Regions from separate parts of the Geobacillus sp. FJAT-46040 genome, predicted to be linked through region 2. Evidence: riboswitches for the same ligand, from Rfam matches in the RefSeq annotation. Region 2 holds a riboswitch; each other region holds the start of a gene.
The links. A riboswitch is a leader RNA that binds a small molecule or an ion and turns the genes downstream of it on or off. The one in region 2 is predicted to bind S-adenosylmethionine.
Positions count from the first base shown of each region.

Region 1: linked by a shared signal. The riboswitch ahead of CD000_RS11675 (bifunctional homocysteine S-methyltransferase/methylenetetrahydrofolate reductase) and the one ahead of metK (methionine adenosyltransferase) in region 2 are both predicted to bind S-adenosylmethionine.
Region 3: linked by a shared signal. The riboswitch ahead of CD000_RS00135 (methionine ABC transporter ATP-binding protein) and the one ahead of metK (methionine adenosyltransferase) in region 2 are both predicted to bind S-adenosylmethionine.

Region 1 covers NZ_NISS01000001.1:2,200,437-2,210,479, reverse strand. The annotation lists gene metH (methionine synthase) at 153-3,563, opposite strand; gene CD000_RS11675 (bifunctional homocysteine S-methyltransferase/methylenetetrahydrofolate reductase) at 3,556-5,403, opposite strand; SAM riboswitch class I at 5,473-5,575, opposite strand; gene CD000_RS11670 (ABC transporter ATP-binding protein) at 5,859-6,917, shown strand; gene CD000_RS11665 (ABC transporter permease) at 6,914-7,723, shown strand; gene CD000_RS11660 (ABC transporter permease) at 7,720-8,523, shown strand; gene CD000_RS11655 (ABC transporter substrate-binding protein) at 8,524-9,597, shown strand; gene CD000_RS11650 (sigma-54-dependent transcriptional regulator) at 9,787-10,043, shown strand, end outside.
Region 2 covers NZ_NISS01000001.1:209,546-219,588, reverse strand. The annotation lists partial or broken gene CD000_RS01225 (MFS transporter) at 1-260, opposite strand, end outside; gene CD000_RS01220 (hypothetical protein) at 471-635, opposite strand; gene CD000_RS01215 (YtzC family protein) at 654-917, opposite strand; gene mnmM (tRNA 5-(aminomethyl)-2-thiouridylate-methyltransferase MnmM) at 1,203-1,790, shown strand; gene CD000_RS01205 (tetraprenyl-beta-curcumene synthase family protein) at 1,838-2,947, opposite strand; gene CD000_RS01200 (gamma carbonic anhydrase) at 3,286-3,834, shown strand; gene metK (methionine adenosyltransferase) at 3,857-5,068, opposite strand; SAM riboswitch class I at 5,198-5,312, opposite strand; gene pckA (phosphoenolpyruvate carboxykinase (ATP)) at 5,531-7,117, shown strand; gene CD000_RS01185 (Rpn family recombination-promoting nuclease/putative transposase) at 7,261-8,163, opposite strand; gene CD000_RS01180 (DUF2584 domain-containing protein) at 8,444-8,686, opposite strand; partial or broken gene CD000_RS01175 (alpha/beta hydrolase family protein) at 8,779-9,075, opposite strand; partial or broken gene CD000_RS01165 (alpha/beta hydrolase family protein) at 9,465-9,965, opposite strand.
Region 3 covers NZ_NISS01000001.1:18,351-28,393, reverse strand. The annotation lists gene sufD (Fe-S cluster assembly protein SufD) at 1-235, opposite strand, end outside; gene sufC (Fe-S cluster assembly ATPase SufC) at 253-1,032, opposite strand; partial or broken gene CD000_RS00150 (carboxymuconolactone decarboxylase family protein) at 1,266-1,355, opposite strand; gene CD000_RS00145 (MetQ/NlpA family ABC transporter substrate-binding protein) at 1,486-2,337, opposite strand; gene CD000_RS00140 (methionine ABC transporter permease) at 2,353-3,021, opposite strand; gene CD000_RS00135 (methionine ABC transporter ATP-binding protein) at 3,011-4,039, opposite strand; SAM riboswitch class I at 4,127-4,236, opposite strand; gene CD000_RS00130 (sterol-binding protein) at 4,310-4,657, opposite strand; gene CD000_RS00125 (thioredoxin family protein) at 4,804-5,121, opposite strand; gene CD000_RS00120 (toprim domain-containing protein) at 5,118-5,477, opposite strand; gene CD000_RS00115 (YusG family protein) at 5,576-5,812, opposite strand; gene gcvH (glycine cleavage system protein GcvH) at 5,888-6,271, opposite strand; gene CD000_RS00105 (arsenate reductase family protein) at 6,368-6,733, opposite strand; gene CD000_RS00100 (acyl-CoA dehydrogenase family protein) at 6,811-8,595, opposite strand; gene CD000_RS00095 (acetyl-CoA C-acetyltransferase) at 8,733-9,905, opposite strand; gene CD000_RS00090 (3-hydroxyacyl-CoA dehydrogenase/enoyl-CoA hydratase family protein) at 9,933-10,043, opposite strand, start outside.

The sequences.
Region 1 (10,043 bases), 2.0 Mb from region 2:
TTTGAATCAATGATGGTTGACACTTGAACAAACATCGCGATTTTCCCAGAGCGCCAATCCCCGTCTTTTTTTTGCTGCAAAACGGGAAACGCCAAGGTGCGTAAAAAAGCAAACGAGCTGGTTCACATAGCCCAGCTCGTTTCTCATTTTGCTTATAACACATTGAAATACCGTGCCTCTGGATGGGCGAAGACGATCGCCGAAACCGATGCTTCGGGCTCCATCATGTAGCCGTCGGTGAGGCGGATGCCGATGTCTTCTGGATGAAGCAGGCGGAACAGCTTTTCTTGATCTTCCAAGTTCGGACAGGCCGGGTAGCCGAACGAGTAGCGCTGGCCCTGGTATTTGGCGGCGAAGCGCTCTTCCATCGTGAAATCGGGGTCGTCCGGGAAGCCCCAACGGTCGCGCATAATTTGGTGGATTCGTTCGGCGAATCCTTCGGCAATCTCGAGCGCCAACGCTTGGATGGCATGGCTTTTCAAAAATTCGCCTTCGTCTTTCCACTGTTGGGCGAGTTCGCGGACGCCATGCCCGGCGGTGACGGCGAACAAGCCGACGTAATCCATTTCGCCGCTTTCTTTCGATTTCAAATAATCGGCGAGGCAAAGATACGGCGCCCGCGGTTGGCGCGGAAAGTCGAACATCTCGAGCACTGTTTTGCCGTCAGTCGGATCGTAAATGTAAACCCGGTTGCCGTCGCTTTGCGCCGGGAAGAAGCGGTAGACGCCGGCGGGTTGAATCCAGCCGCGTTCTTTCGCTTCGGCAACGAGTTCGTCGACGACCGCTTTTAACGCCAACGCTTTTTCGTCCCGTTCTTCAAGCAGCCGCTTCACTTTTCCTTTCAAGCCGAGGTGGTGGCCGAGCACCATTTGCCAGTTGACGTACGGCAACACATGGTCAAGCGGCACGTTTCGCAGCACGTGGCGCTCGAGGTCGGCCGGGATGTAGACGGGAACGTCGGTCGAGACGGTCGATTTGACCGTTGCGGCAACGGCTGTTGGCCGCGTCGGCTCGCTTTCGGCCGTTTCTTTTTTCTTGTAGTCAATTTCGCCTTGCTGGAGTTGGTTGGCGAGCGCGAGCCCGTCCATGGCGTCTTTCGCGTACAAGACGATGCCGTCGTATTCGGGTGCGATTTTGTTTTCGGTAAATTTGCGCGTCAAGGCGGCGCCGCCGACTAAAATGGGCGTTGAGATGCCGGCTTGCCGCAAATCTTGGGCGGTGACGACCATCTGTTGGGCCGATTTGACAAGCAAGCCCGACAACCCGATGATGTCGGGCTGATGTTCGCGCACCGCTTCAATGAGTTGCTGCGGAGCGACTTTAATGCCGAGGTCGATCACCTCGTAGCCGTTGTTGCTTAAAATGATGTCGACCAAGTTTTTGCCGATGTCATGCACATCGCCTTTGACGGTGGCGAGAATGACTTTTCCTTTTGTGCTTCCTTCTTTCTTTTCCATATACGGCTCTAAAAAGGCGACCGCTGCTTTCATCACTTCCGCGCTTTGCAATACTTCAGCGACGATGAGCTGGTTGTTGTTAAACAGCCGCCCGACTTCATCCATGCCGGCCATGAGCGGACCGTTGATGATGGACAGCGGATCGGAGTAGGTCTCAAGCGCCTTTTCCAAATCGGGAATGAGCCCGTCTTTCGACCCTTCAATGACGTAGCGGGCGAGCCGCTCTTCAAGGCTCAAGTTCTCCTCAGCCGGCTTGGCGGCGGTGATTTTGCTTCGGTAAAATTCGATAAAGGTGTTTAATGTTTCATCGCTCGTGTCAAACAAAAGCGCTTCGGCCATCCGCACTTCCTCTTCCGGAATCGAGGCGAACCGCTCAAGCTTCTCAGTGTTGACGATCGCATAATCGAGCCCAGCTTGCGTGCAATGGTACAAAAAGACGGAGTTGAGCACCTCGCGCCCGGCCGGCGGCAAGCCGAACGAGACGTTGCTGATGCCGAGCATCGTCAAGCACTCCGGCAGTTGCTCTTTAATGAGGCGAATGCCTTTGATCGTTTCGTTCGCCGCGCCGATGTATTGCTCATCACCGGTGCCGACCGGGAAGACGAGCGGATCGAAAATGATGTCGCGCGCCGGCACCCCGTAGCGGTTCACGAGCAAGTCATACGAACGCAAGGCAATTTCCAGCTTCCGTTCGGCGGTGACCGCCATTCCTTGTTCATCGATCGTGCCGACGACGACAGCGGCGCCGTATTTGTGCAAGAGAGGAACGACTTTCGCAAACCGCTCCTCGCCGTCTTCCAAGTTGATCGAATTGATGATCGCTTTCCCTTGCGAGTAGGTGAGGGCGCGCTCGATGACGCGCTCGTCGGTTGAATCGATGACAAGCGGCACTTTCACTTTTTTCACGACTTCGCGGACGAACTGCTCCATGTCATGGAGTTCGTCGCGGTCTGGGTCGGCGAGGCAAATGTCGATGACATGGGCGCCGTTTTTCACTTGTGCGCGGGCGATTTCCGCCGCTTCTTCGTATTTCCCTTCGGCGATGAGGCGCTTGAATTTGCGCGAGCCGATGACGTTTGTCCGCTCGCCGACAAAGAGCGGGCGCATCGTTTCCTCATAAATGAGCGCCTCGATGCCGGAGACGGCGTGGACGTCAAACGAAGACGGGATCGCCCGCGGCGGGATGCCGCGCACCGCTTCGGCGATGGCGCGAATATGGTCCGGCGTCGTGCCGCAACACCCGCCGACGATGTTGATCCATCCCTTTTCGGCAAAGCGGCGGATTTTCTCTGCCAACATCTCCGGCGTTTCATGGTAGCGGCCTTCTTCATCCGGCAGCCCGGCGTTCGGATAGCAGCTGACCGCCGTATCCGCAAGCGAGGCGAGCGTCCGCAAATGGTCGGTCATAAACTCCGGGCCGGTCGCGCAGTTTAAGCCGACGGCGATCGGCTTCATATGGCGCACCGAGATGAAAAACGCATCGATCGCCTGGCCGGCGAGCGTCGTGCCCATCGGCTCGATCGTGCCGGAAATCATGAGCGGCACGCGGCGGCCGACCGCCTCAAACGCCTTGGAAATGCCGAGAAATCCGGCTTTTACGTTCAACGTATCTTGGCACGTCTCCAGCAACAGAAGATCGACGCCGCCCAACAGCAGCCCGCGCGCTTGTTCTTCATAGGCGGCGACGAGTTCCTCAAAGGTCGCGCCGCCTGTCACCGACAACGTCTTCGTCGTCGGCCCCATCGACCCGGCGACAAAGCGCGGCCAGTCGGGAGTTGAGAACGCCTCCGCCGCTTGTTTGGCGAGCTTGGCCGCTTCGATGTTCAACTCGAGCGCCAAATGCCCGAGGTTGTATTCATCGAGCACAATGCGCGTCGCCCCGAACGTGTTCGTTTCGATGATGTCAGCGCCCGCTTCCAAATACGCTTCGTGAATGCGGCGGATGACAGGCGGGGCGGTGAGGGTCAAATATTCGTTGCACCCTTCATACGCCTCGCCGCCAAAATCGGCGGCTGATAGGTTGGCGCTTTGGATCATCGTCCCCATCGCGCCGTCAATGACGAGAATTTTTCGCTGCAGCTGCTGTTCTAAGGTGATGTTAGCCATGAACAACCTTCCTTTCTTTGGCGGCCGCTTCTTTTTCATGGATGTAGCGGACGAGCTCGACCGTCATGTCATAGCGCAAAAACGGCGTGATCAAATAAATGCCGTTAAACAAATCAAACGCAGCGTCAATGAGCGATTTGGCGATAGCGATGCCTTCCTTGGCTGCTTGCACCGGGTCGCTGCCGCAGGCGGCCATGCGGGCGCGAATCTCGTCCGACAGGGTGATCCCCGGCACTTCATGGTGCAAAAACTCGGCGTTGCGCGCGCTTACCAGCGGCATAATGCCAATGTAGATCGGCGTGGCGAGATGTTTCGTTGCTTCATATATTTGCACGATTTTTTCTTCCGAGTAAACCGGTTGGGTCAAGAAATAGTGAGCGCCGCATTGAATTTTTTTCTCCATTCGCTCAACTGCTTTATCCAAATGGCGGACGTTCGGATTGAAGGCCGCACCGATCGAGAAGTTCGTTTTTTGCCCAAGCGGTTTGCCCGAGTACGACAGCCCTTCGTTAAACTGGCGGATCAAGCGGATCAAATCGAACGATGATAAATCATACACCGACGTTGCTCCTGGGAAGTCGCCGATTTTCGACGGGTCGCCGGTAATAGCGAGCACGTCGGTGATGCCGAGCGTATGCAACCCCATCAAATGCGACTGCAGGCCGATCAAGTTGCGGTCGCGGCACGTAATATGCACGAGCGGGCGGACGCCGAGCCGCTCTTTCACGATCGTGGCGACGGCGGCGTTGCTGATGCGCGGCGTAGCAAGCGAGTTGTCGGCCAACGTCAGCGCGTCGATGCCAGCGTCATGGAGCGCTTTCGCCCCAGCAAGAAACTTGTCAATCCCCAATTTTTTCGGCGGATCCAGCTCCACAATGACCGAGCGGCGCGTGCGGGCGAGCTCGGGAAGCGGAGTCGGCGCGGGCCGATCGGCTTGCACCGATACAGATGCCGTGCGCCGCTTCACCGTTTTTTCCGTCACCGGCGTCCGGTCGGCGAGCGCCTTTGCCATTGCCTCAATATGTTTCGGCGTCGTGCCGCAGCACCCGCCGATCAAGCGCACCCCTTGATCTCGGAACGCTTTGGCCGCCTCTTCAAAATATTCCGCGTTCGTTTCATAGACAAGCCGGCCGTCGCGGTAATCCGGGAGGCTCGCGTTCGGATACGCCGACAAAAATGCGCGATTGGGCAGGGGCACTTCCTCAAGCGACTGAATCATATAGTGCGGACCAAGCCGGCAGTTGAGCCCGACAACATCGGCCCCGAGCGCCTCCAGGCGGCTAAGGGCGTCCGCGAGCGGCGTGCCGTCTTGCAAAACGCCGACTTCATGGAGCGACACATGGGCGATAATCGGCAAGTCCGTCTCTTTGCGCGCGATGGCAAGCACCGTCTCCAACTCTTCCAAATCGTAATACGTCTCCAGCAGCACACCATCAACCCCTTCGGCAAGCAGCACAAACAGCTGCTCGCGAAACGTCCGCTTCACTTCGTCAAGCGGTACGACGCTTTTGTTCAATGTGCGCAGCCCTCCGATCGTTCCGAGCACGTACGCCCCCCCATTGGCTGCTTGCTTCGCCAGTCTTACAGCGGCGCGATTGATCGCCGGCACCTCGTCTTGCAAGCCGTAGCGTGCGAGTTTCACATAGTTGGCGCCGTATGTATTCGTCTGAATGACATCGGCGCCCGCCGCGATATACGCTTCATGAATATGAATGATTTCGTCTGGATTCGATAGATTCAATTCTTCAAAACAACGGTCGACGCCATGCGAATATAACAGCGTCCCCATCGCTCCGTCGGCGATGAGAATGCGTTGTTTCAACTCATCGAGCAGCCCCACGTTTGATTCCCCCATTTCGTTGTAGTAAAAGAAAAAAGCCTTCTAAGAAGAAGACTTTTCATTCGCTTCTTCTTATCTTCCAGGCTTCCGCCTGTCTGGATTTAGCACCTTGGCCGCGGGCCAGGTTGCTGAGGGTTCACCGGGCCAGTCCCTCCCCCTCTCTTGATAAGAATGTCCGTATGCAATTGTGCGGCAGCGTTTTGATGATTACTATATAATTTAATGTATTTTTCGAAATTATTCAATACGGTGAAGCAAGGAAATTTGAAAAAAACGATCAATGAGACAGCTGATTTCCGCATTGCGGGCAAAATTGGAAGCTGTTCTGCGGAATAGTCAGCCGCTTTTTGTTTTTTAGTCGCCGACATGGCGGAAAGCATATTTTTCCGTTGCACTTTCTACTCTCCTATGTTCTAATTAGGAATAGTGAACATCAAGAAGATGGGGGGCTGAAAGTGAACGGAGAAATCATCCGCTTCGAGCGAGTGACGAAGGAATACGACGGCGCAGCCGTACTGGATGATGTCAGTTTTGCGATGGAGCGCGGGAAGTTTTATACGCTGCTTGGACCGTCGGGTTGTGGGAAGACAACGATTTTGCGGCTGATTGCCGGGTTTATCGAGCCGACGGAAGGAACGATTTATTTCCACGGAAAGCCGATTCAAAACGTCCCGCCGAACAAGCGGCAAGTCAACACTGTTTTTCAAGACTATGCATTGTTCCCTCATCTCGATGTGTTTGAAAACGTTGCGTTTGGTTTGCGCGTGAAAAAGATGAAAGAAACCGACATTCGCGAGAAAGTGAGGGAAGCGCTTCGGTTTGTCAACTTGGAAGGCTATGAGCGCCGCCGCATTCAAGAAATGTCCGGCGGTCAGCGCCAGCGCGTCGCGATTGCGCGGGCGATTGTGAATGAGCCAGAAGTTTTGCTCTTGGATGAGCCGCTGTCGGCCTTGGATTTGAAGCTGCGCACGGAAATGCAGTACGAACTTCGCGAACTGCAGCGCCGCTTAGGGATTACGTTCATTTTTGTCACGCATGATCAAGAAGAAGCATTGGCGATGTCCGATTACATTTTTGTTCTGAATAAAGGAAAAATTCAGCAGTTTGGGACGCCGAAAGACATTTACGATGAGCCTGTCAATCGATTCGTCGCCGATTTCATTGGCGAATCGAACATTTTGTCAGGGCGCATGATCGACGATTTCCTCGTCGAATTTGCCGGCAAACAGTTTGCGTGTGTTGACCGCGGCTTCGCGCCAAACGAACCGGTCGATGTCGTCATCCGCCCGGAAGATTTGGAGCTCGCGGCGCCGGAAGACGGGCAGATCGTCATCCGCGTCGATTCGCTCTTATTCCGCGGTGTCCATTATGAAATTTGCGGCTATGACGAAAACGGCAACGAATGGCTTGTCCATTCGACGAAAAAGGCCGAAGTCGGGGAAACGGTCGGCCTTCGTTTTGAACCGGAAGCGATTCACGTCATGCGACTCGAAAAGGAGGATGAGGACGCATGACGGAACGGGCGTGGCGGAACTGGTATTTAATCCCTTATGGCATTTGGCTTGTGCTGTTTGTCGTGGCCCCGATTGTCTTTTTGGTGTATGAATCGTTTTTGGATCTTGACGGCCATTGGACGTTGTCCAACTACAAATCCGTGTGGACGCCCATTTATTTGAAAATGATGGCGTATTCGTTTTGGTATGCGTTTTTAATCACGCTTGTGTCGCTGCTCATCGGCTATCCGACCGCCTATTGGCTGACGAAGACGCGGCACAAGCAGCTATGGCTGTTGTTGCTTATTTTGCCGATGTGGGTGAATTTGCTGCTGAAGGTGTATGCGTTTTTAGGGCTGTTCGGCACGTACGGGCTGGCCAACGCTTTGTTGAAAGCGCTGGGCGTCGGGCCGCGGCAGCTGTTGTTCACCGATTTCAGTTTTGTCTTTGTGTCGGTGTACATTTTTATTCCGTTTATGGTGCTGCCGATTTTCAACGCGCTGGAGGAGCTGCCGCCATCGCTTGTCGATGCCGCCCGCGATTTGGGCGCTTCGGCTTGGACGACGTTCCGCCGCGTCGTCTTCCCGCTCACGCTTGGCGGGGTGAAGGCCGGCTGCCAGGCGGTGTTTATCCCGGCGTTGTCGCTGTTTATGATTACGCGCCTCATTGCGGGCAACCGCGTCATTACGCTCGGCACGGCCATTGAGCAGCACTTCCTCGTCACCCAAAACTGGGGGATGGGGGCGACGATCGCTGTTGTGTTAATGATCGCGATGGCGGTCATCGTTGTCCTGACAGGAACCGGAAGGAAAGAGGGAAGCCGATGAAACGGACGCATTGGTGGGGACGTGTGTACTTGTTAGTCGTGTTTGCCGTGATGTATACGCCGATTGTGTATTTGATGTATTATTCGTTCAACAGCGGCGGGGCGATGCACGATTTTCAATCGTTCACGTTTAAATGGTACCGCGACGTGCTGTCCGACGACCGCTTGCTCATCATCGTTTTGAATACAATCGTCATTGCGCTGCTGTCGGCGGCGGTCGCGACGATACTTGGGGTCATCGGGGCGCTCGCCATTTACTATGTCAAGCGACAGCGGACGAAAAACGCCCTTCTTGCTCTCAACAACGTGTTGATCGTCAGTCCGGATGTCATCATCGGCGCTTCGTTTTTGTTGCTGTTTACAATCGCTGGCATCAAGCTTGGGTTTACATCCGTGCTGTTGTCTCACATTGCTTTTAGCGTGCCGATTGTCGTGTTAATGGTGCTGCCGAAACTCGAGGAAATGAGCCCGACGCTGATTGATGCGGCTAGAGATTTAGGAGCCAGTCATTGGCAAGTGCTGTCCGGTGTGGTGCTGCCGTTTTTGGCTCCGAGCATATGGGCGGGCTTTTTCATGGCGCTCACGTATTCGCTCGATGACTTTGCCGTGACGTTTTTTGTCACGGGAAATGGGTTCTCGACGCTGTCGGTGGAAATTTATTCGCGGGCGCGCCAGGGCATTTCCTTATCGATCAATGCGCTGTCGACGCTGCTATTTTTATTTACGATGCTGCTTGTCATCGGTTATTATGTGCTCAGCCAAAAAGGCGGCCGAATGTACGGGATAGGGGGGCGAAAGTAGGTGAAACGGCTTGTCCAAGGGTTTGCGGCCGTGTTCATCGCGGCGTTCGTCCTCATGTTCATCACCCACCGGTTGAACGAAGCGGAAGGGTACGGCGGAGGCAAAACGGTGACGGTCTACAACTGGGGCGATTACATTGACCCCGCGCTCGTTCGCGAATTTGAAAAAGAGACAGGGTGGAAAGTGATTTACCAAACGTTTGATTCCAATGAGGCGATGATGGCGAAAATCGCCCAAGGCGGGGCAACGTTTGACGTCGCCGTTCCGTCCGATTACGCCATCAGCAAAATGATCGAGGAAAACTTGCTGTTGCCGCTCGATCACGACAAGCTGCCGAATTTACAATATATCGAACCGCGGTTCCTCAACTTGTCGTTTGATCCGCACAACCGGTATTCGGTGCCGTATTTTTGGGGGACGGTCGGCATCGTCTACAACCGCGACATGCTCGGTGGCAAGAGGATTACGAGCTGGAACGACTTATGGGATCCGAGTTTGCGAAACCAAATTTTGCTTGTCGACGGAGCGCGCGAAGTAATGGGCATGGCGTTAAACAGCCTCGGCTATTCCCTCAATGACACGAACAAAGCCCATTTGCAAGAAGCAAAGCGGAAACTCGATCGACTCATGCCGAATGTGAAGGCGATTGTCGGCGATGAGATCAAGCTGCTTCTCGCGAATGAAGAAGCGGCCATTGGCGTCGTTTGGTCGGGCGACGCGGCGGAAATCATCGCCGAAAACGACAAGCTCGACTATGTCGTGCCGAAAGAAGGATCCAACCTATGGTTTGACAACATGGTCATTCCGAAAACAGCGAAAAACATCGAAGGAGCGCACGCGTTTATCAATTTTATGCTCGACCCGAAACACGCGGCGCAAAACGCCGAGTATGTCGGCTATTCGACGCCGAATCGCGCGGCGCTTCGCTATTTGCCAAAAGACATCGCGGGCGATCGGCGCTTTTACCCCGATTTGGATTCAGCAGGGCATCTCGAAGTGTACGAAAACTTAGGAAAACACATGCTCGCCTACTACAACGAGCTGTTTTTGCAGTTTAAGATGCAGCAAAAATAAACAAACGAAGCAGCGTTCTATCGGCGAAGCGAGCGTACGCCTTCATTCACGAGGGTTGGCGCTCGCTTTCTCATTTCTCCTTCTCCTGCAGAAAATCAGGAGGATTTCTCATCCGAGATGTCGAATGAGTGCTTAAAACATAAGGTTGTTGAGCAATAAAATGCAGATGGCCAATAAGGGGGCACGAGGATGAACATTCATAAGTTCGTGATGCCCGAAGTGATTTTTGGTAACGGTTCCATTCATCAAGTAGGGGAAAGTTGTCTAAGGCTTGGTGCGACAAATGTGTTGATTGTCAGCGATCCAGGTGTTACGGAAGCTGGTTGGCTCGATGTTGTCATGAACAAGGTTAAGCTTGGATTTAGTGGGGAAGATTTTTTTCAGTTGATTCAACAATACAAGTTTGATCTTGCTTTCATCGATGTGAAACTTCCAGATGCAAATGG
Region 2 (10,043 bases):
CTTAAGCCGCCGAGCGCGGCCATCGTCAACACCGCTCCGGCCAACAAAACGCGAAACCCGCCGATCCGGTCAAACAAAAAGCCGCCGGCCAAGCTGCCGATGACGCTTCCCCCAGAGTTGAGCATGAGCACGACACCAGCGACAGCGAGCGGCTGACCGAGCTGTTCGTGCAAATAGATCGTGTTTAGCGGCCATAGAAACGACGCCCCTGTCACATTGAGCGCCATGCCGACAAGCAGCCACCAAAGAGCGCGGGGCATCGGTCATCATCCTTTTCTGGTTTTTATTTTGAGTTCCGAAATAATTGTAGGGGAAAACAGGAAAAAATGCAATCAAAAAGGCGGAGCGTTCCGATGCGTCCGCCACTTTTTTGCCAAACTAACTCCCCACGGAAACAATGGCTTTTGAAGCGGGGCTCCTGCGCGAAAAGAAGAACAAGACGGAGCGGCTTCCGCCCCTTTGGCTTGTCGTCACCCGTTCCGCTGCTTGGAGCGGATCGGTTGGCCGCCCGTTTCCTCGTATTGCTTTTTCGCCAGCTTCACCGGGTCAAAGTCTTGACCAAGCTCCAAATCGTTATTGTTTTGGCCGTTGCGTGTTTTTTGTTCCGGATTCGTTTGTTTCAAGCGTCGCTTCATGTCGTGTTCCTCCTCGTTTCAGCGGTCAAGCAAAATCATGTCATTTTGCAATTGCTCCAGTTGGAGCCGCATCCGATGCAGCTGCTCGCGCTGCTGGGCGTTGCAGCTTCGCGCCAAGTGCGCTAAATCGATGACCGTCTGCTCGAGCATCTGCTGGGCGTTGGTGTATTCGGTGATGTTGTAATGCTCCTGCTTTTGCGCTTCCGTATATTGCTCTTTCGCGTAGCGGATCACATCTTCACACCGCTGCAAAAATTCCTCAACGGATTGTCTTGTCGCCATGCGCTCACCTCGTTTCGTGATATTCCCTCATGTTTACTATGCGCCGCATAGGCCGGCCGTATCACGCCAATGATTGGCAGCGGTCGATTTTCCATGAAGTTTTTGTTACAATGCCGACGTGAGGATCTTCGTTCAGCTCGATCAATGTCGGTCAGCTCAAGGTTTTCTGTCACGCCGGCGCAGAGGATGGAAAGTTTAGGGGAAAAGCGATGGCATCCGACACTTTGGCGCAACGCCACGCCTGCCAACGTAAACGATGAAACGATCACAAGGAGGGGACAACCGATGGCTTTGATGAACATTTTGCCGTTTGCCCGCTTTTTGCTTGATCAAGCAGTCAACGAAGGCGACATCGCCGTCGACGCGACCGTCGGCAACGGGCACGACACCGTGTATTTGGCCCAACGCGTCGGGGATTTCGGCCATGTGTTCGGCTTTGACATTCAGTCTGAGGCCATCACCGCCGCTTCCGCCCGCCTCGCGAAACATGGGCTATGCGGGCGGGCGACGTTGTTCGAGCGAAGCCATAGTGAACTGCTTGAGGCGCTTCCCGCCGATGTACACGGGCGCATCGCCGGCGCGGTGTTCAACCTCGGCTATTTGCCGGGCGGCAATAAGCAAATCGTCACCCAGCCGGAATCGACGATCGAAGCGGTCCGCCAGTTGCTTTCCGTCATGAAGCCGGGCGGCGTCATCGTTCTTGTCGTCTACCACGGCCATCCGGAAGGAAAGCGCGAACGCGACGCGCTCCTTGATTACGTCCGCTCTCTTGATCAACGGCGCGTCCATGCCTTGAAATACGAATTCATCAATCGGCAAAACAACCCGCCGTTTTTGCTCGCGCTCGAAACCCGGGCGGATAAGGGCGCCTGAATCAATCGGATCCCGCCCCTTTTGCCAATACAAGCAAACGGCCGCCCTTATGAAAAGGACAGCCGTTTTTGCCGCTCCTGCCAAAAGCGGTATGCTTTTCCGTTCCAATAGAAAAACTGCGACGCCGCCCCGCCGGCGCGGACGAGCCGGCGCGCCAGCCGGCGCAGCCCGCGTTGCTTTTTCACCTTGGCATCCGACAAATACAATCCAAGAAGCCCTCGGTGAATAAGGCGGTGAAACTCGCCGTGCGGAAGGGCGCCGACATGGCGGTCGGCCTCTTCGATGAAATGGCAAAGCCGCTCAAGCATCACCGTTTCATTCGGATAGTAAAAGCAAAAGTTTAAATCGCCGCCGTCCCGGTCTTCCTCCTGATCGATCAAATAGTCGAGCAAAATGTGCAGTCCTTGAATGTACGGAAAATAACCGTCGCGCACTTGTCTCGCCATCTCCGGCGGCAGCGATTCGCCAAACGCATAGGCGACGAGGCAGAAAAAGCCGAGCGTCGAACCGGAGCAGGCGGAAAACTCATACCACTCCATCGGCGGCAAGGCGTCTTTGTATTGCGCGAACCATTTCTCCAGCCGCGGCACCCGCTCGCTCGCTTCAACATGTTTATGCACTTGCAAGTCGCAATAATATCCGGCCAATTCATGCAAAAATGGGGCGATCGTCTCATAATGGCGCACCGTCTTGAGCACCTCTTGGCACGTGCGGACAAGCGCCGGCAAATAGCCGCCGTCTTCCTGTTCGCGGCGATGGCGGTAATAGTTCGACGGCTCCGCGCCGATCGTCAAAGCGTCCGGCATCGAATCGTGCAAGGCGCGAAAGTCGAGCGGATCGAGCGAGGTGCTGCGGTCGCACAAATTATCCAAATAATCGCTGATCGTCTGGTAAGCAACGATAAAGCGGATGCAATCCTCCATGTTTTCTCCGGCCAAGAGCGCCAAAATGGAGCCGCCTTCGCAATGGAACGTTTTCGAAGCGATGCTCGCGAGCGCCTGGCGCCGCAATTCCGGGTCGGGAATGCGCTCGGCCTGGCGCCGCCAATAGGCAAGCTCGCGGTGGACAAGCGGAAGCACGTCACGATACACCATTTTCATCAAGGCGATGGGGTTTTTCGGAATGTTCAATCGACTCACCTCAGGTGCAAACACCATGGTCTCGTCTCCTAGCATTTCCATCTTATCGGCAACCAAAATTGTTTCGCGTCTGAACAGCTTGCGATCTCGTCTTCCAGTATTGCCATCAATGCGGCTGGGGCAAACCATAAAAGGGTTGGCGACGGAATGAAAAAGCCGCTCAACAACGGTTCTTCTCACGTTGAGAAGCTTTGTGAAATCGGATCTTCTTCCCCGATCCCAACCACTCATCGGGCGAAACGAAACGTTTTTCACCAATCCCGATTAGGCGCGCTCGCTTTCGTTGGCGATTTGGACGCAGCGTTGTACAATACATGGTGAACGATCGATTTTGCAACAGAAAGGAACGAACGCCCATGATTTACCCATACAAAGGCAAAACGCCGAAAATTGCCGCCTCCGCCTTTATCGCCGACTATGTGACGATCACCGGCGATGTCGTGATCGGCGAAGAGACAAGCATTTGGTTCAATACCGTCATTCGCGGCGATGTGGCGCCAACGGTGATTGGCAACCGGGTCAATATTCAGGATAACTCAATTTTGCATCAAAGTCCAAACAATCCGCTTATCATTGAGGACGGGGTGACAGTCGGCCATCAAGTCATTTTGCACAGCGCCATCGTTCGCAAAAACGCGCTCATCGGCATGGGCTCAATCATTTTGGACCGCGCGGAAATCGGGGAAGGCGCGTTTATCGGCGCCGGCAGTTTAGTGCCGCCGGGCAAAAAAATTCCGCCCAACACGCTCGCCCTCGGCCGGCCGGCGAAAGTCGTCCGCGAACTGACGGAAGACGATATCCGCGAAATGGAGCGCATCCGCCGCGAATATGTCGAGAAAGGGCAGTATTACAAAGCGCTGCAGCAACAGCGGACATCGTGCGCCGACAAAAAAGAGCTGCCGTGATCAGGCAGCTCTTTTTCTTTCATCACTTGTCCGCCAACGCCAGCGCTTGTTCTTTCAACAAGGCGGCTTTGTCGGTGCGCTCCCACGGCAGGTCGATGTCCGTACGCCCAAAATGGCCGTAAGCAGCCGTCTGTTTGTAAATCGGGCGGCGAAGGTCGAGCATTTTGATGATGCCCGCTGGGCGGAGATCGAAGTTGTTGCGCACGACTTCAATCAAAATGTCTTCCGACACTTTGCCGGTGCCGAACGTATCGATCGAAATCGAAACTGGGCGGGCGACGCCGATCGCGTAGGCAAGCTGCACTTCGCATTTGTCGGCCAGTCCTGCCGCGACGATGTTTTTCGCGACATAGCGGGCCGCATACGCTGCCGAGCGGTCGACTTTCGTCGGATCTTTGCCCGAGAACGCGCCACCGCCGTGGCGGGCGTAGCCGCCGTACGTATCGACGATGATTTTGCGCCCCGTCAACCCAGCATCCCCTTGCGGACCGCCGATGACAAACCGTCCTGTCGGGTTGATGAAATATTTCGTGTTCTCATCAAGCAGCTCCGCGGGCACGACCGGCTTGATGACCTGCTCTTTAATGTCGCGCTGGATTTGCTCTTGCGTAATTTCCGGATGGTGCTGCGCGGAAACGACGATCGTATCGACGCGCACCGGTTTGCCGTTTTCATCGTATTCGATCGTCACTTGCGTTTTTCCGTCCGGCCGCAAGTACGGCAAGACGTCCGTTTTGCGCACTTCCGCCAATCGGCGCGCCAAGCGGTGCGCAAGCGAAATCGGCAGCGGCATCAATTCTTCCGTCTCATTGCAGGCGAACCCAAACATCAATCCTTGGTCGCCGGCGCCGATCGCTTCAATTTCCTCGTCAGTCATCTGACCTTCGCGCGCCTCGAGCGCCCGGTCCACCCCCATCGCAATGTCCGGCGATTGTTCGTCAATCGACGTCAGCACCGCGCACGTATCAGCGTCAAATCCGTATTTGGCGCGCGTGTAGCCGATCTCCCGAACCGTATCGCGGACGATGCGCGGAATGTCCACGTATGTTGATGTCGTGATTTCCCCGCTCACGAGCACCAGCCCGGTCGTGACGCTCGTTTCGCAGGCGACGCGGGCGTTTGGATCTTTTTCCAAAATGGCATCCAAAATGGCGTCAGAAATTTGGTCGCAAATTTTATCCGGATGTCCTTCCGTCACAGACTCTGAAGTAAACAAGCGGCGTTTGGCTGACATTCGGTTTGTTTCCTCCTCTTGGCATAATGTGGCGACACGGAACTCATTTCCCTTTTTCCCTTCGCAATATAAAAAACCTTTCCTGTAACGGCTGAGGAAAGGTCATGGCAATCGTATTGCTTCCTTTCACTCTTATCGTTCAAGGACTGCGCCTTGCCACAGGTTAGCACCATTTCACACATGTACAGTTGTGACGGTTGCTGGGCTTCATCGGGCCTGTCCCTCCACCGGCTCGGGATAAGAGTATCCGTTCAATGACTTATCTTATCGCAACGGAATCGGCAAAGTCAACTATCAAAATTCATTTTTTATCATTTCCAGCCGCGAAAATTCTTTCCTCAAGGAAATCGACACATTGGGCAAAATAAAGTTTGAAAAACCCACACAATTAGTATGGACTATTAATAAAAATGTGTTATACTATTTTCAAGAGTGATTACAAAAAGAAGGCAGGTTTTGAATATGGGGATCGCAAACATGACGAATAAGCTTGATTTATTGCTGCAAAAACCGTACGTGCATCATCAACTGTCCGTCGCCGAGCTCGTTGAGAAAGTCCTGCAACGGAACGAAGGACGGCTGACGCACACCGGAGCCGTCGCGGTGACAACCGGCAAGTACACAGGGCGGTCGCCGAAAGACAAATACATCGTCGAAGAACCGTCAACGAAGCAAACGATCGACTGGGGCGCGGTCAACCAGCCGATGTCTCCGGAGACGTTTGATAAACTGTACGACAAAGTGCTCGACTATTTAATGAAGAAAGATGAACTGTTCGTGTTTAAAGGCTTTGCCGGCGCCGATCCGAAATACCGGCTGCCGATTCAAGTCGTCAACGAATTCGCCTGGCACAACTTGTTCGTCCATCAGCTGTTCATTCGGCCGAGCGCCGCAGAGCTCGCCGCGCACGAGCCGCAATTCACCGTCATTTGCGCGCCGAACTTTAAAGCCGACCCGAAAGTTGACGGCACGCGCTCGGAAGCGTTCATCATCATCTCGTTTGAACGGCGCACCGTGTTGATCGGCGGCACCGAGTATGCCGGCGAAATGAAAAAATCGATTTTCTCGGTGATGAACTATTTGCTGCCGGAACAAGGCATCCTGCCGATGCACTGCTCGGCCAACGTCGGCCAGGAAGGCGACGTCGCCCTCTTTTTCGGCTTGTCGGGAACGGGAAAAACGACGCTCTCGACCGACCCGAACCGCCGCTTGATCGGCGATGATGAGCACGGCTGGTCAAACCGCGGCATTTTCAACATCGAAGGCGGCTGCTATGCGAAATGCATCAACCTATCGCGCGAGAAAGAGCCGCAAATTTTTGACGCCATCGGCTTCGGCGCGGTGCTCGAAAACGTCGTCCTCGACGACGCGACGCGGGTGCCGAATTACGACGACGGCACGCTGACGGAAAACACGCGCGCCTCCTACCCGCTTCAGGCGATCAAAAACATCATCGACCCAAGCGTCGCCGGCCATCCGTCCACGATCGTGTTTTTGACGGCTGATGCGTTCGGCGTCCTGCCGCCAATCAGCAAGCTGACGCGTGAACAGGCGATGTACCATTTCTTAAGCGGCTACACAAGCAAACTCGCCGGCACCGAACGCGGCGTCACCGAACCGGAAGCAACGTTCTCAACGTGCTTTGGCGCACCGTTTTTGCCGCGCCCGGCCGTCGAATACGCGGAAATGCTCGGGCAAAAAATCGCCGAACACAACGTCCGCGTCTTTTTGGTCAACACCGGCTGGACAGGGGGACCGTACGGCGTCGGCAGCCGCATGAAGCTCGCCTACACCCGGGCGATGGTGCAAGCCGCCGTCGAAGGGGAGCTGGACAACGTCGAAACGGTGCAAGACCCGATTTTCGGCCTCGCTATCCCAACCCACGTCCCCGGCGTGCCGGATGACGTCCTGCAGCCGCAAAACACATGGGCTGACAAACAAGCATACGAACAAAAAGCAAAAGAGCTGGCGCAAAAGTTCCGCGCCAACTTCCGAAAGTTCGCCCATATCGACCCGACGATCGAAAAACTCGGCGGACCGCTCGTTTAACAAGAACCCAGCCGGACAGGGAACCGTTCCCTGTCCGGCTGTTTTTTCGAACGCATAAAATGATTGTCGTCGATCCCCCGGGGTTTTTGCACGATTGGGGGTCGACGACAATGTGAGGCTCGACGGCGAAGAGTCTGCTCTGCTTACCCCTTCACCCGTTCGATCTTCTCAACCGGCAGCCCGGTCAGTTCGTGGATCGTGTCGACATCGTACCCTTTCGCCAGCATTCTCTTCACCACGTCGAGCTTCCCTTCCTCAATCCCTTTTTGGCGCCCTTGCTTCATCCCTTGTTTGACTCCTTGTTGAATTCCCTTTTCCATTCCCCGCTGTTCGTACGAGACGATGAGCTCCATCACTTGCTTCGCTTCCTTCGTTTCCATTTGGCTCACCTCGTTTCGCAGTTTGACTTCCTCCTCTTCGGACAACCGCAAATACGTTTCAAAAAAACCGAACAACAGCCGCTGTTTCGCCTCATCGAGCTCAAGGCGGACGAGCATGCGCAAAAATTCTTTTTTCACTTCGACCTTTTCTTCTTCATTATACCCCATTTTGCTTAACAAGGCAGCGGCGACGGGATTGTCATGGCGGATGTACGCGCGCCACGGCAGTTTGCGCAGCTCCACCGTCAGAAAACGGAAGTCGAGAACGGTCAAAAACGGAAACTGGACGACCAATGAGGAAGGTTCATCGTGGTGTTCATCATAGCTGAAGATGGCGATCGGAAGAATGCGGCGGCGGTATTTTTGAAACAAGCGGCTGAAGTAGAGGAACATTCGCTCGGGGAAGGTCCGCTGTGCGTAGCTTTGGTGTTCGACATGGACGATGATGAGCCCTTCCTCCCCCTTCATCTTCGTTTCGACCAACAAGTCGACGCGATGCTTCTCTCCGGCCGTCACGTCGGTAAACAGTTCTTCTGTGAGGAAAGAAAGGTGGCGAACGTCGATGTGCTCGTACACGTTGGGAAAGAAAAGAAGCAAAAACTCTTCGAAAAACGTCGACAGCAACTCTTTGAACAACCGGTCGTGATCGATTCGCGGTTTGGCCACGTTTCCCCTCCTTGCGGCATCGAATTCATCGTATGATATTCGCTCTCCGCGGCCAAACTCCTTCTCCTCCCCCCTACTTTTTTTATGGTATGATCAAACGTCGCACAGGAAATCCTCAAGCAAAGGCTATTTTTATGCTTGTCTGAACCGGCCTGACGCCACAAGTTAACTATAGACGGAAAAAACTTGAGCCAAGAGCGCAAACCGTTCTTCCGTTTGCGCTCCTGTCCGATGAACCCGTTCAGCTCTCATTCAGCCGCTTCATGGTGTGCAGCCTCGTTCAATTCGTCGAATACAGGCTGACGAGCTCATACGTCACCGTCGTCCGACTGTCTTCCCATTCGAGCTTTCTCACGACCGCGACGCCGCTCGCTTCGCTTTGCACCGTCCGGCGCACTTCAAGCGGCACGTCAAGCGGATACAAGCGGTAGCCTTCTTTTTTCAACACAAACACATTTCCTTGAACGCGCTGTTCCTTTCCTTTTGTCACAATGACCGTCTGCAGCTCCATCGGCATGCCCATATGATTCCAACCTCCTTGGCACCCCATCGATTCGTTGGCGGCCGCGCCGCCACCCGAGCGGCGCACGCAGCCGCCCCTCTAGTTGTATCGTATCACATCGTCGGCTGTTGTTTCATCCATTCCGTGAGCCTTTGCACCGTCTCGCGATTGGCTTGCGGCGGAAAATAGTGGGTGAACTCAGGGAAGTACCAAGCCGTGACCGGTTTGCCGAGCTGCTTCAGCCGCCGTTCCAGCCGCCAGGCGTGCTCAATCGAGACGTTCTCATCGCGCTCGCCGTGGATGATGAGCACCGGGGCCTTGAGCCGTTCCAGATGATAGAGCGGCGTGCGGTGCCGGTAGCGCTCCGGGCATTTGTTCGGCATCCCGCCGATGACGCGCTTCATCATCTTTGGCGAGGAGACCCCGACTTCTAAGCGAGAGCGAAAGTCGGGGAGGAATCGCCCTTCCTCCTTTCTTTTGTATATGATAGAATAAGAATGTGGAGAAAACCGTTGAATCAAGGCACTCCAATCCCCGTTACTCGATGTAGGGAGTTGGTTGCAGGAAACGTTGCAACCGTAAAACATCGAGCGTACATCCGTCTGTTGTGCGTGGAAGTCAAGTACTGCCTACAGACATGCCGAGCCACTCGGTAGCGATATAGGCATGACCTATGTCGTTGGGTAGTCGTCAACCTGCCCCTGATGCAACCCCAAGTCAAGGAAGGAGGACGAAGTCCGTTCGCACTTCTGGGGAGTTGCAAGCCCCCGCTTCAAGCGTTAGCTAAGTGGGGGTAGTCGACCATCCGCCGCAAGTCAGGCCGCTCCCAATACGTAAGCTCCATATCCGCCACCCCTCCCCAGACCGCCACCGAACAGACCCCCTCGGCCATTAGGGCGGCATGGAGCGCCATCGCCCCGCCGCGCGAGAAGCCAAACACGTGCACGCGCCCGGGATGGACGAGCGGATGGCGGCGAAGGAGATGAAACCCAGCGAGCGCGTCATAACGGTCTTCACCGGCGAAATCTTCGTTTCCTTCTCCGCCCCCATTGCCGCGATAGAGCGGAGCGAAGACGATAAACCCGTGCGAAGCGAATTGGACAAGGCGCGGCACCCGCACTTGCCCGACGTTTTTGATGCCGCCGCGCAAATACAAAAACCCGTCATAAACGCCTTTTCGCTTCGGCGCCGCTAAAAATCCTTTCACCTTCAGCCCTTGGGACATATAGGTGACAAAGAACACATCGATTCCCGGATGCGGCGACGGAAACCGGTATTGGTCGATGATGTCCCCGTCCATACGCCTGCCTCCTTCCTACGCGAAAACAGATGATGTGCGAACCACCCGTCATCATCCCCCAACGCCTTCTTTCATTAG
Region 3 (10,043 bases), 190 kb from region 2:
CCGCTTCCGGCAAATCGTCAAGACCATCATACGGCGCGCTGTCGACCGTGTGGCGGGCGAACTCGGTGAAATTCCATTTGTCGATTTTCGTCTTCTCCGGTTTCGGAAGCGGCAGCCGCTCCGCCAGCCGAAGCGCCTCAAGGCGCCGCGCCGTCAGCCAGTCCGGCTCGCCGCGCCCGCTTGAGAACGTGCGGATGTATGTTTCATCGAATGGGATTTTCGTTTCTGTCGCCATAATCCTCCTCCTAACGCTTACGCTTCTTGTCCGACCGTTTCGTCTTCAATGCCAAGCTCTTTTTTGATCCAGTCGTACCCTTCCGCCTCAAGCCGCTGCGCCAGTTCCGGACCGCCGGATTTGACGATGCGCCCTTGCATCATGACGTGCACGTAATCCGGCGTGATGTAGTTCAATAACCGTTGGTAGTGAGTGATGATCAAACAGCCGAATTCGCTGCTGCGCATTTCGTTGACGCCTTTGGCGACGATTTTGAGCGCGTCAATGTCCAATCCGGAGTCGATCTCGTCCAAAATGGCGATTTTCGGTTCAAGCATCATCAGCTGCAAAATTTCATTTCGCTTTTTCTCCCCGCCCGAGAATCCTTCGTTCAAGTAACGGTGCGCCATATCCGGGTTCATTTCGAGAAACGCCATTTTTTCATCGAGCTTGCGGATGAATTTCATGAGCGAAATTTCGTTGCCCTCGCCAAGCCGGGCATTGATCGCAGCGCGCAAAAAGTCGGCGTTCGTCACTCCACTGATTTCGCTTGGGTATTGCATCGCCAAAAACAGGCCGGCGCGCGCCCGTTCGTCGACTTCCATCTCAAGGACATCCTGGCCGTCGAGCGTCACCGATCCTTCTGTCACTTCATATTTTGGATGGCCCATAATGGCCGATGCCAGCGTCGACTTCCCCGTTCCGTTCGGACCCATGATGGCGTGGATTTCCCCGCCTTTGACTTCCAAGTCCACTCCTTTTAAAATTTCTTTTCCCTCCACGGCGACGTGGAGATTGCGAATCGTCAATACCGCCATGCAGCATACCTCCAATTCCCGATTGAGAGTCAGTTCGCTCGCTTGTCTTCTAGCGATCGCTCATTCTCATTTTATTCTCATTACAATTTTATAACAAATGAAAACTACCTGCAACTTCCCTGCTCTGTTTTTCACGATGGCCGTGTGAAAAAATAGCGCCTTTTACTATTTTACACGAAAACCTCAAGCTTGTACGAGTTTTTGCAAAAAAAAGCCCCCGTTTTTTCCGGAGTCTAGTGAGCCGCCCGCAGCTCGCGGAGGCATTCTTGCACGAGCGTCACCGCCTGGCTCATCGCCGCCCCGCCGCCAAACGCGGCCGCCGTACTGGCGCGTTTGAACAACCGATGAAGCGCGGGAAAACAGACCGGCCGCGGCGTCTCTCCATCCAAAACGGTTTTGAACTTTCGGGTGGCTCTTTTTTGTGCAAAAAATAACGGAAGCGATTCGCTTCCGTTATTGATTGTTTGTCGCCGCTGGAATGACGGCGCCGTGGTATTTTTCTTTAATGAAATCTTGGATTTCTTTCGATTGCAGCACTTCGACAAGCGTTTTGATTTCTTTCCGGTTTTCATCGCCTTTGCGCACCGCAATAATGTTCACATACGGATTGTTTTTCGGCGACTCCACGGCGATCGGGTCTTTCGCCGGGTCCAAACCGGCGTCAAGCGCATAGTTGGCGTTGATCAGCACCGCATCGCCTTCGCCGTTTTTGTAAATTTGCGGCAGAAGCCCGGCGTCGACATCGGCCTTAAATTTTAAATGCTTTGGATTTTCGATGATGTCATTGACTGTCGCTTTCGTTTTATCGACGCCCGGTTTCAATTTGATGAGCCCTTTTTCTTGCAGCATCGACAAAATGCGGCCATGGTCGGCGACCGAGTTGCTCATGATGATCGTCGCGCCGTCCGGCAGTTCTTCAATGCTTTTGTATTTTTTGGAATACAGGCCGATCGGCTCGATATGAATGCCGCCGGCGTTGACGAAATCATAGCCGTGTTCTTTCATTTGCGATTCCAAGTACGGAATGTGCTGGAAGTAGTTGGCGTCGATGTCTTTATCAGCCAACGCTTTGTTCGGCAAGATGTAATCTTGGAACGTAATGATCTCCAAGTCGATGCCTTTTTTCTTCAAAATCGGTTTCGCTTTTTCCAAAATTTCCGCGTGCGGCACGTTCGACGCGCCGACTTTCAACTTCACCAATTTGCCGTCTTTGCCGCCTTCCGCGCTGTCGTTATTGTTGCCGCCGCATGCCGCCAAAGCGAGCACGAGAATGGCGGCGAGCAACACACCCAACCATTTCTTCATCAGTTGTTTCCCCCTTTATCGTTTATCGATTTTCGAAGTGACAAAGTCACCGATCAGCTGAATGATAAATACAATGACCAACACCAATACGGTTGCGACAAATGTCACATCGTTATGGTTGCGCTGGAACCCTTCCAAATACGCCAAGTTCCCAAGCCCGCCGGCGCCGATGGCTCCAGCCATCGCTGTATAGCTGACGAGCGACACCGCCGTCACCGTAATGCCGGAGACGAGCGCCGGCAAAGACTCCGGCAGCAGCACTTTCCAAATGATCGTCCACGTTGAGGCGCCCATCGCTTGGGCTGCTTCGATGACGCCTTTATCAATTTCGCGAAGAGCGATTTCGACCATGCGGGCGTAAAACGGCGCGGCCCCAATGACCAAAGCCGGCAGCGCCGCATTGGCGCCAAGCATCGTCCCGACAAGCCAGGTGGTAAACGGAATGAGCAAAATGATCAAAATAATAAACGGAATCGAGCGGAAAATGTTCACAAACGCCGCAATCACTGTATTGACAAACCGGTTTTCCCATAGGTTGCCCTTCGCTGTCAAAAATAGAAGCAAGCCAAGAACGATTCCGAGGACGAAAGTGGCCGCCACCGCCACTCCCGTCATATACAGCGTCTCGACCGTCGCCGCCCACATCGTCTCCCATTGCACGTTCGGCAGGAGGTTAGCGAGCATCGTGAATCACCTCCACCGCCACCTGCTGGCTTTGAATGTAGTCAAGCGCCCGGTCGATTTCATCCCTCGCCCCGTCGAGGTGCACGAACAGCACCCCATAGGCGCCTTGATGGGTTTGCGAAATTTTCCCTTGCAAAATGTTGACATCGACGGCAAACTGACGCACCACTTCGGTGGTGAGCGGCTTTCCGGCTGCCGCGCCGACAAACGTCAGCTGCGCGATCAGCCCGCTCGGGTATTGGCCAAACAAATGAGAAATCGCCTCTTCCGTCTCCTCGGGCTCGATCAGCTGCTTGACGAACCGTTTCGTGATCGGCTGCTGCGGGTTGCGGAACACATGCAACACTTCGCCTTGCTCGACGATTCGGCCGCTTTCCATCACCGCAACGCGGTCGCAAATTTTGCGGATGACGTGCATTTCATGGGTGATCAGCACAATCGTCAGCCCGAGCCGCTTGTTGATGTCAACGAGCAAGTCCAAAATCGCATCGGTCGTCTGCGGGTCGAGCGCCGATGTCGCCTCGTCGCACAGCAAGACTTTCGGGTTGTTGGCGAGCGCCCGGGCGATGCCGACCCGCTGCTTTTGCCCGCCGCTCAGCTGCGACGGGTAGGCATCCTCGCGCCCGGAAAGGCCGACAAGCTCGATCAATTCATCCACCCGCTTGTTCCGCTCCTCTTTCGGGACGCCGGCAATTTCAAGCGGAAAGGCAATGTTTTCCCTGACTGTGCGAGACCAAAGCAAGTTGAAATGCTGGAAAATCATCCCGATTTCTTGACGCGCCTTGCGCAGCTCCCGCCCTTTGATGCGCCCCATGTCGCGGCCGGCGACGATCACCTTGCCGCTCGTCGGCTTCTCGAGCCCATTGAGCAAGCGGATGAGCGTGCTTTTCCCCGCGCCGCTGTAGCCGATAATGCCGAAAATTTCCCCTTCGCGAATCTCAAGCGACACATTGTCGACAGCCGTGACCGAGCCGTTGGCCGCTTGATAGATTTTCGTCACTTGTTCGAGTGTAATCATCGTTTCACCTTCCTCCCCAAGCGGCGGAGCGCAAAAAGAAAACCTTTCTGCCCGCAGAGAACAGAAAGGTATTGTGCACCATTCTGTCTCTTATCTCTCAAAGCAGGCCGCTTTGTGTGAATTGGCACCATTTCAGCACATGCGCTGACGGTTGCCGGGCTTCATTGGGCACATCCCTCCACCTCTCTTGATAAGAGCGCAACAATCACCTATTCGATTGACTACAGCTGTGATTGTATCACCTTGTGTCGAACATTGTCAATAAAAATTTCACCCAACATGCCGATACGGCTTAGCCAAATGGAGGAGCGACTCAAGCAGCAACAGATGACGAAAGCTTCCCGATACATGCACTTCGCGCAGCCGGACGAGCTGCTGCAGCTTCAGTTCGCCGTTCAGCAGGGACGCGAGCGCCTCTTTGGAACCGCGCACCGTCAATGTTTTCCGTTCATCGTTTTCCATCCCTCTAGCGGCTGATTCCTTGCCGATCAACAGCAAGGCGGTTTCGTCATCGCTTTCAAACCGAACATACAGCTGCTCATCCGGCAAAATCGGCACCAAATGGTGCAACACTTGCATCCGTTCCACGAACTGCCCAACTAATTCACGCATTTCCATGGATATCCCCTCCCCCATTTTTATTTTTTTCACTTCCACCTGAAGAGGAGAAATCCTTTACAAAAATCTCGACAACCCGTTGACGAACGAGCGCCGTTTTTGTCATTTCCCAAGAAATGTGTCAAACAGCGTCAAAAAAAGGCGAATCATCGGGACGGCAAGCAGGCTTGAATCACTTCGTACAAATACGGAACGGAATGAAAGGCATACCACTTGCCTGCGACCGTTCCGTCCCTAAAAAGAAGCAGGCAAGGAACGCTTTCAATTTTCCACGCAACGGCCTGCTCAGGGATATAGTTGATGTCCGTTTCGTAAAACGGCAGCGCCGGAAACAACTGCTCCACCACCGTGAGCATCCGCCGCGCCAGCTGGCACGTGCCGCACAGCGGGGTATACAAGTAAAGGGCCAGAAGCGGCTCGACTTCCACCACTCGCATGACATCGTTTCGGTCGATCGCTTTCACTCGCCTCTTCCCCTCATGAGCGATTCGATGCGGACGTCGAAACGAGCGCGCAACAGCACTTGCGCCAAGTGCCAAGGCGGAGCGGCCGCCACTTCGCGATACGCCCGGTCAATGTAAAGATGCTCCGCCTCTGGAAACATGCGGCGAAACTGCCGGCGCAATTTTTCTCCCGCCTCATCGGCATCGGCCAAGACGTATACACCGCATCCTTCCAGCTCATCGGCCAGCTCCTCAAGGCGCGCATCACTGATCGTGCCGTTTGTGCAGACGATGACGACTGGTTCGTTCAGCACCGCCGCCACTTTTTGCTTGTCTGATCGCCCTTCGACGATGATCACTTTTTCCACGCGTCGCATGTCCGACCCACCTAACTTCAAATGAGGATACTATTATTGTATGTCTTGCGCCGGCCAAATGTTGAAAATGAAAAGCAACAGCCATCCACCGTTGCCTTTCAACACCAGCCCGCTTCCCCGTCGCAATCGACATATTTTTGGTCCGGCTCAACGGTAGCGGTCACCTGTTTGTAAATTCTTCCGTTTTGTTCGGTATACCCCTTTTTCAACGGGACGGCCGCCGGAAGCGGAAGGCGCCCGATGAGCTCTCCTTCCTCGTACAACTCCAGCGAGCGGCCGTTCAGTTTGCCGATGATCCGGTCCGTGACATCTATGCGCGTCGTTTGCAGCGCCATCGCGAGCACCCCTTTTTTCAATCAAATTCCGGTATGTATAGAGTGCCCGAATCGAAGCGAAGATTGCAGGAACGTTTATCCTTCGTTGATCATCGCCTCGTATTGTTCCGCCGTCAACAAATTGTCGATTTCGCTCAAATCATTCGGTTTGACGACGATCATCCACGCTTTGTCATACGGCGATTCGTTCACGTACTCCGGATGGTCATTTAACGCCTCATTCACTTCAACGACCGTGCCGCTGATCGGCGCATACAATTCCGAGACCGTTTTCACCGATTCAACGCTGCCGAACGGCTCGTTCGCCGTAACCTCTGCGCCGACTTCCGGCAGCTCGACAAAGACGATGTCGCCAAGCTCTGATTGGGCGTAATCCGTAATGCCGATGCGCACGTTCTCTCCTTCCACGCGCACCCACTCATGCTCCTTTGTATAGCGAAGTTCTTTCGGCGTGTTCATCGTATCCCTCCATTGCGACAAAATGTATATTCCTTTTCATCATAACCGATTTTCCGCAAAAACTCACTGAATTCACCCGATTTTGCAAAAAATTTTTTATGTCCCCGCCGCGAAAAACGCCTCGTATTCTTGTTCGCGAAAGCCCACGACGACCCGCTCGCCGTCCGTCAAAATCGGCCGTTTGACCAACATCCCGTCCGAGGCGAGCCAATCGAGCATCTCGTCTTCCGATGCGCGGTCGAGCTTGTCCTTCAAGCCAAGCTCGCGGTATTTCATCCCGCTCGTGTTGAAAAATTTTTTGAGCGGCAGCCCGCTTTGACGGTGCAAACGGGCGAGCTGCTCTTTCGTCAGCGGCTCGTCGACCAAATGCACCGTTTGCACCTCAATGCCGTGTTCATCCAACCATTTTTTCGCCTTCCGGCACGTTCCGCATTTTGGATACCAATAGAGCGTGAGCGCCATCTTCACTCCTCCCTTTCATTTCCGCTGTGTGGCAAACAAATAAGAAGCACCAGGCAAACGCCTGGTGCTTCCCATTATCACACAATATACCGTTCGGCTTCAATGAGCGCGGCGGCCGCTTCGCGTTTTTTCGCGATCACGTTGATCGGCGTATGGCGCGTCAGCCGTCGGAGAGCGGCGAGCATCATCCGCAGCGTGTCTCCTTGTTCGACGGCGACGAGCGTTTCTTTCGCATGGGCTTCAATTTCATTGAACGCCTCTTGGCAGAAAATTTGCGTGTACAGCAATTTTTGTTTGTTTTTCTCCTCACCGCTCGCCTGAATCGCTTTTTCCGTGCGCAAAAGCGCTGATTCCATCGCATAAATGTTCGAGACGATGTCGGCGATGTTGACGAGCACTTCTTGCTCTTCTTCAATGCGCTGGCCGTATTTTTGCGCCGCTAAACCGGCGACCATCAAGGCGATTTTTTTCGCGTTGCGCACCAAGTATTTCTCTTGTTCCAGCGCGCCCGTCCCCGGCTCTTCGGCGGCCATCATCATCAGTTCTTCCTGAAGCTGCTGCGCTTTTTGGAAGAGCGGCAGCTCGCCTTTTAACGCCTTTTTCAAATACATGCCCGGCACGAGAAGGCGGTTGATTTCGTTCGTCCCCTCGAAAATGCGGTTGATGCGCGAATCGCGGTAGGCGCGCTCAATTTCGTATTCCTGCATAAAGCCGTACCCGCCGTGGATTTGCACGCCTTCATCCACGATGTAATCGAGCACTTCCGTGGCAAAAAACTTGTTCAATGAGCATTCGATCGCATATTCGGCGATCGATTTCGCCACTTCTTTGCCATCTTTCGCCTTTTCCGCATCAAGCAGGCTCATCCGTTCATCGAACAAGCCGACCGTGCGGTAAACCGAGCTTTCGGCGGCATACAGGCGCGACGCCATCGTCGCGAATTTTTCCTGCGTCAACGTAAACTGCGAAATCGGCCGTTTGAATTGCTGGCGCTGATTGGCGTATTTGAGCGTGATTTCAAGCGCCCGCTTCGCGCCGCCGACCGCCCCTAACCCAAGCTTGTAGCGGCCGATGTTCAAAATGTTGAAGGCGATGACATGGCCTTTTCCGATTTCACCGAGCACGTTTTCTTTCGGCACCGGCACATCTTGCAAAATGAGCGTTCTTGTCGACGAGCTTTTAATCCCCATTTTCTTTTCTTCCGGACCAGTTGAAACGCCCGGGAAGTCGCGTTCCACGATGAACGCGGTGAAATGTTCGCCGTCGACTTTTGCATAGACGACAAACACATCAGCAAAACCGGAGTTGGTGATCCATTGTTTTTCGCCGTTTAAAATGTAATGCGTGCCTTCCGCGTTTAATCTCGCCGTCGTTTTCGCGCCGAGGGCGTCCGAACCCGAGCCAGGCTCCGTCAAGGCGTAGGCGGCGATTTTTTCGCCGGTCGCTAAATACGGCAAATATTTTTGTTTTTGTTCTTCCGTGCCAAACAACACAATCGGCAGCGAGCCAATTCCGACGTGCGCCCCGTGCGAAATGGCAAAACCGCCGGCCGGCGCCATTTTTTCCGCAATGATGGCCGAACTGACTTTATCTAGGTCCAAACCGCCGTATTCTTCCGGAATGTCAGCGCTTAACAAGCCGAGCTCGCCCGCTTTGCGAAGCAATTTCACGGAACGGTCAAACTCGTGGTTTTCCAAATGCTCGAGCTGCGGGAGCACTTCATTGTTGACATACTCTTCCGTCGTTTTGGCAATCATATGATGTTCGTCGGTGAAATCTTCCGGCGTAAACACGCGCTCCGCCGGAATGTCTTCAATCAAAAAGCTGCCGCCTTTGATCGCTTCTTCCATCGTTTTGGCCATCGTTGATTTCCTCCCCCGAAAGATGATTGATGATCCGGGCGGCAACGCCGCCCGGGAAATAGACGTTCCATGCAGCCGGGCAAATGCGGATGCATGCCTCGCGCGAGCTGATGAAGCCCGCTCGCTGTCAGCTGCCGCTACAGCAGCTCAAACACGCCGGCCGCTCCCATGCCGCCGCCGATGCACATCGTGACGATGCCGAACTGCACGTTGCGGCGCCGCATTTCGTAAAGCAAAGACAAGGTCAGCTTCGCGCCCGTGCAGCCGAGCGGGTGGCCTAGAGCAATCGCCCCGCCGTTGACGTTGACAATGTCTTCATCCAACCCAAGTTCGCGGATGACTTGGATCGATTGCGAGGCGAACGCTTCGTTCAGCTCGATCAAACCGATGTCGGACAGCTCAAGGCCGGCCAGCTTCAACGCTTTCGGCACCGCAGCGACCGGGCCGATCCCCATCACTTCCGGCGGCACGCCGGCAACCGCGAACGAACGAAACTTGCCGAGCGGCTTCAAGCCGAGCGACTCCGCTTTTTCGCGGTCCATCACCATGACCGCCGCCGCCCCGTCGCTCATTTGCGACGCGTTGCCGGCGGTGACGGTGCCGTTTACCGCAAACGCCGGCCGGAGTTTCGCGAGCGTTTCCATATTCGTGTCCGGGCGCACGCCTTCATCTTGTGTAAAGACGACTTTCTCCTCAACGAGTTTGTTGCCTTCTACTTTGCGCACCGTCACCTCGACCGGCACGATTTCTTCATTGAATTTTCCTTCGGCAATCGCCTTGGCGGCGCGCTGGTGGCTGCGCACCGCGAATGCGTCTTGGTCCTCGCGGCTGACGCCGTATTTTTTCGCCACTTGCTCGGCAGTGTGCCCCATCGACATGTAGTATTCCGGCGCTTCTTCCGCCAAGCGGGCGTTCGGGCGGACGACATGCCCCATCATCGGCACCATGCTCATCGATTCGACCCCGCCGGCGATGACCGTGTCGGAATGGCCGAGCATCACCCGTTCCGCCGCATAGGCGATCGCCTGCAAACCGGACGAGCAATACCGGTTGATCGTGATCGCCGGCACGGTATATGGCAGCCCGGCGAGCGCGCCGATGTTGCGGGCGATGTTCAATCCTTGCTCCGCCTCCGGCATGGCGCACCCGATAATCAAGTCGTCAATGTTTCCTTCATAGTTCCCCGCGCGCTTGATCGTTTCTTTGACGACGAGCGCCCCTAAATCATCCGGCCGCACGTGGGCGAGCGTTCCTTTTTTCGCTTTGCCGACCGGTGTGCGCGCACCTGCGACAATGACCGCTTCTCTCACGCCAATCCCCCCTTGATCTCCTCCGCTTTAGTTGCGGAGCGGTTTTCCTTTCACAAGCATATGCTGCATGCGCGCTTGCGTCTTCGGCTCGCCGATGAGGCTCAAAAACGCCTCGCGCTCGAGATCGAGCAAATATTG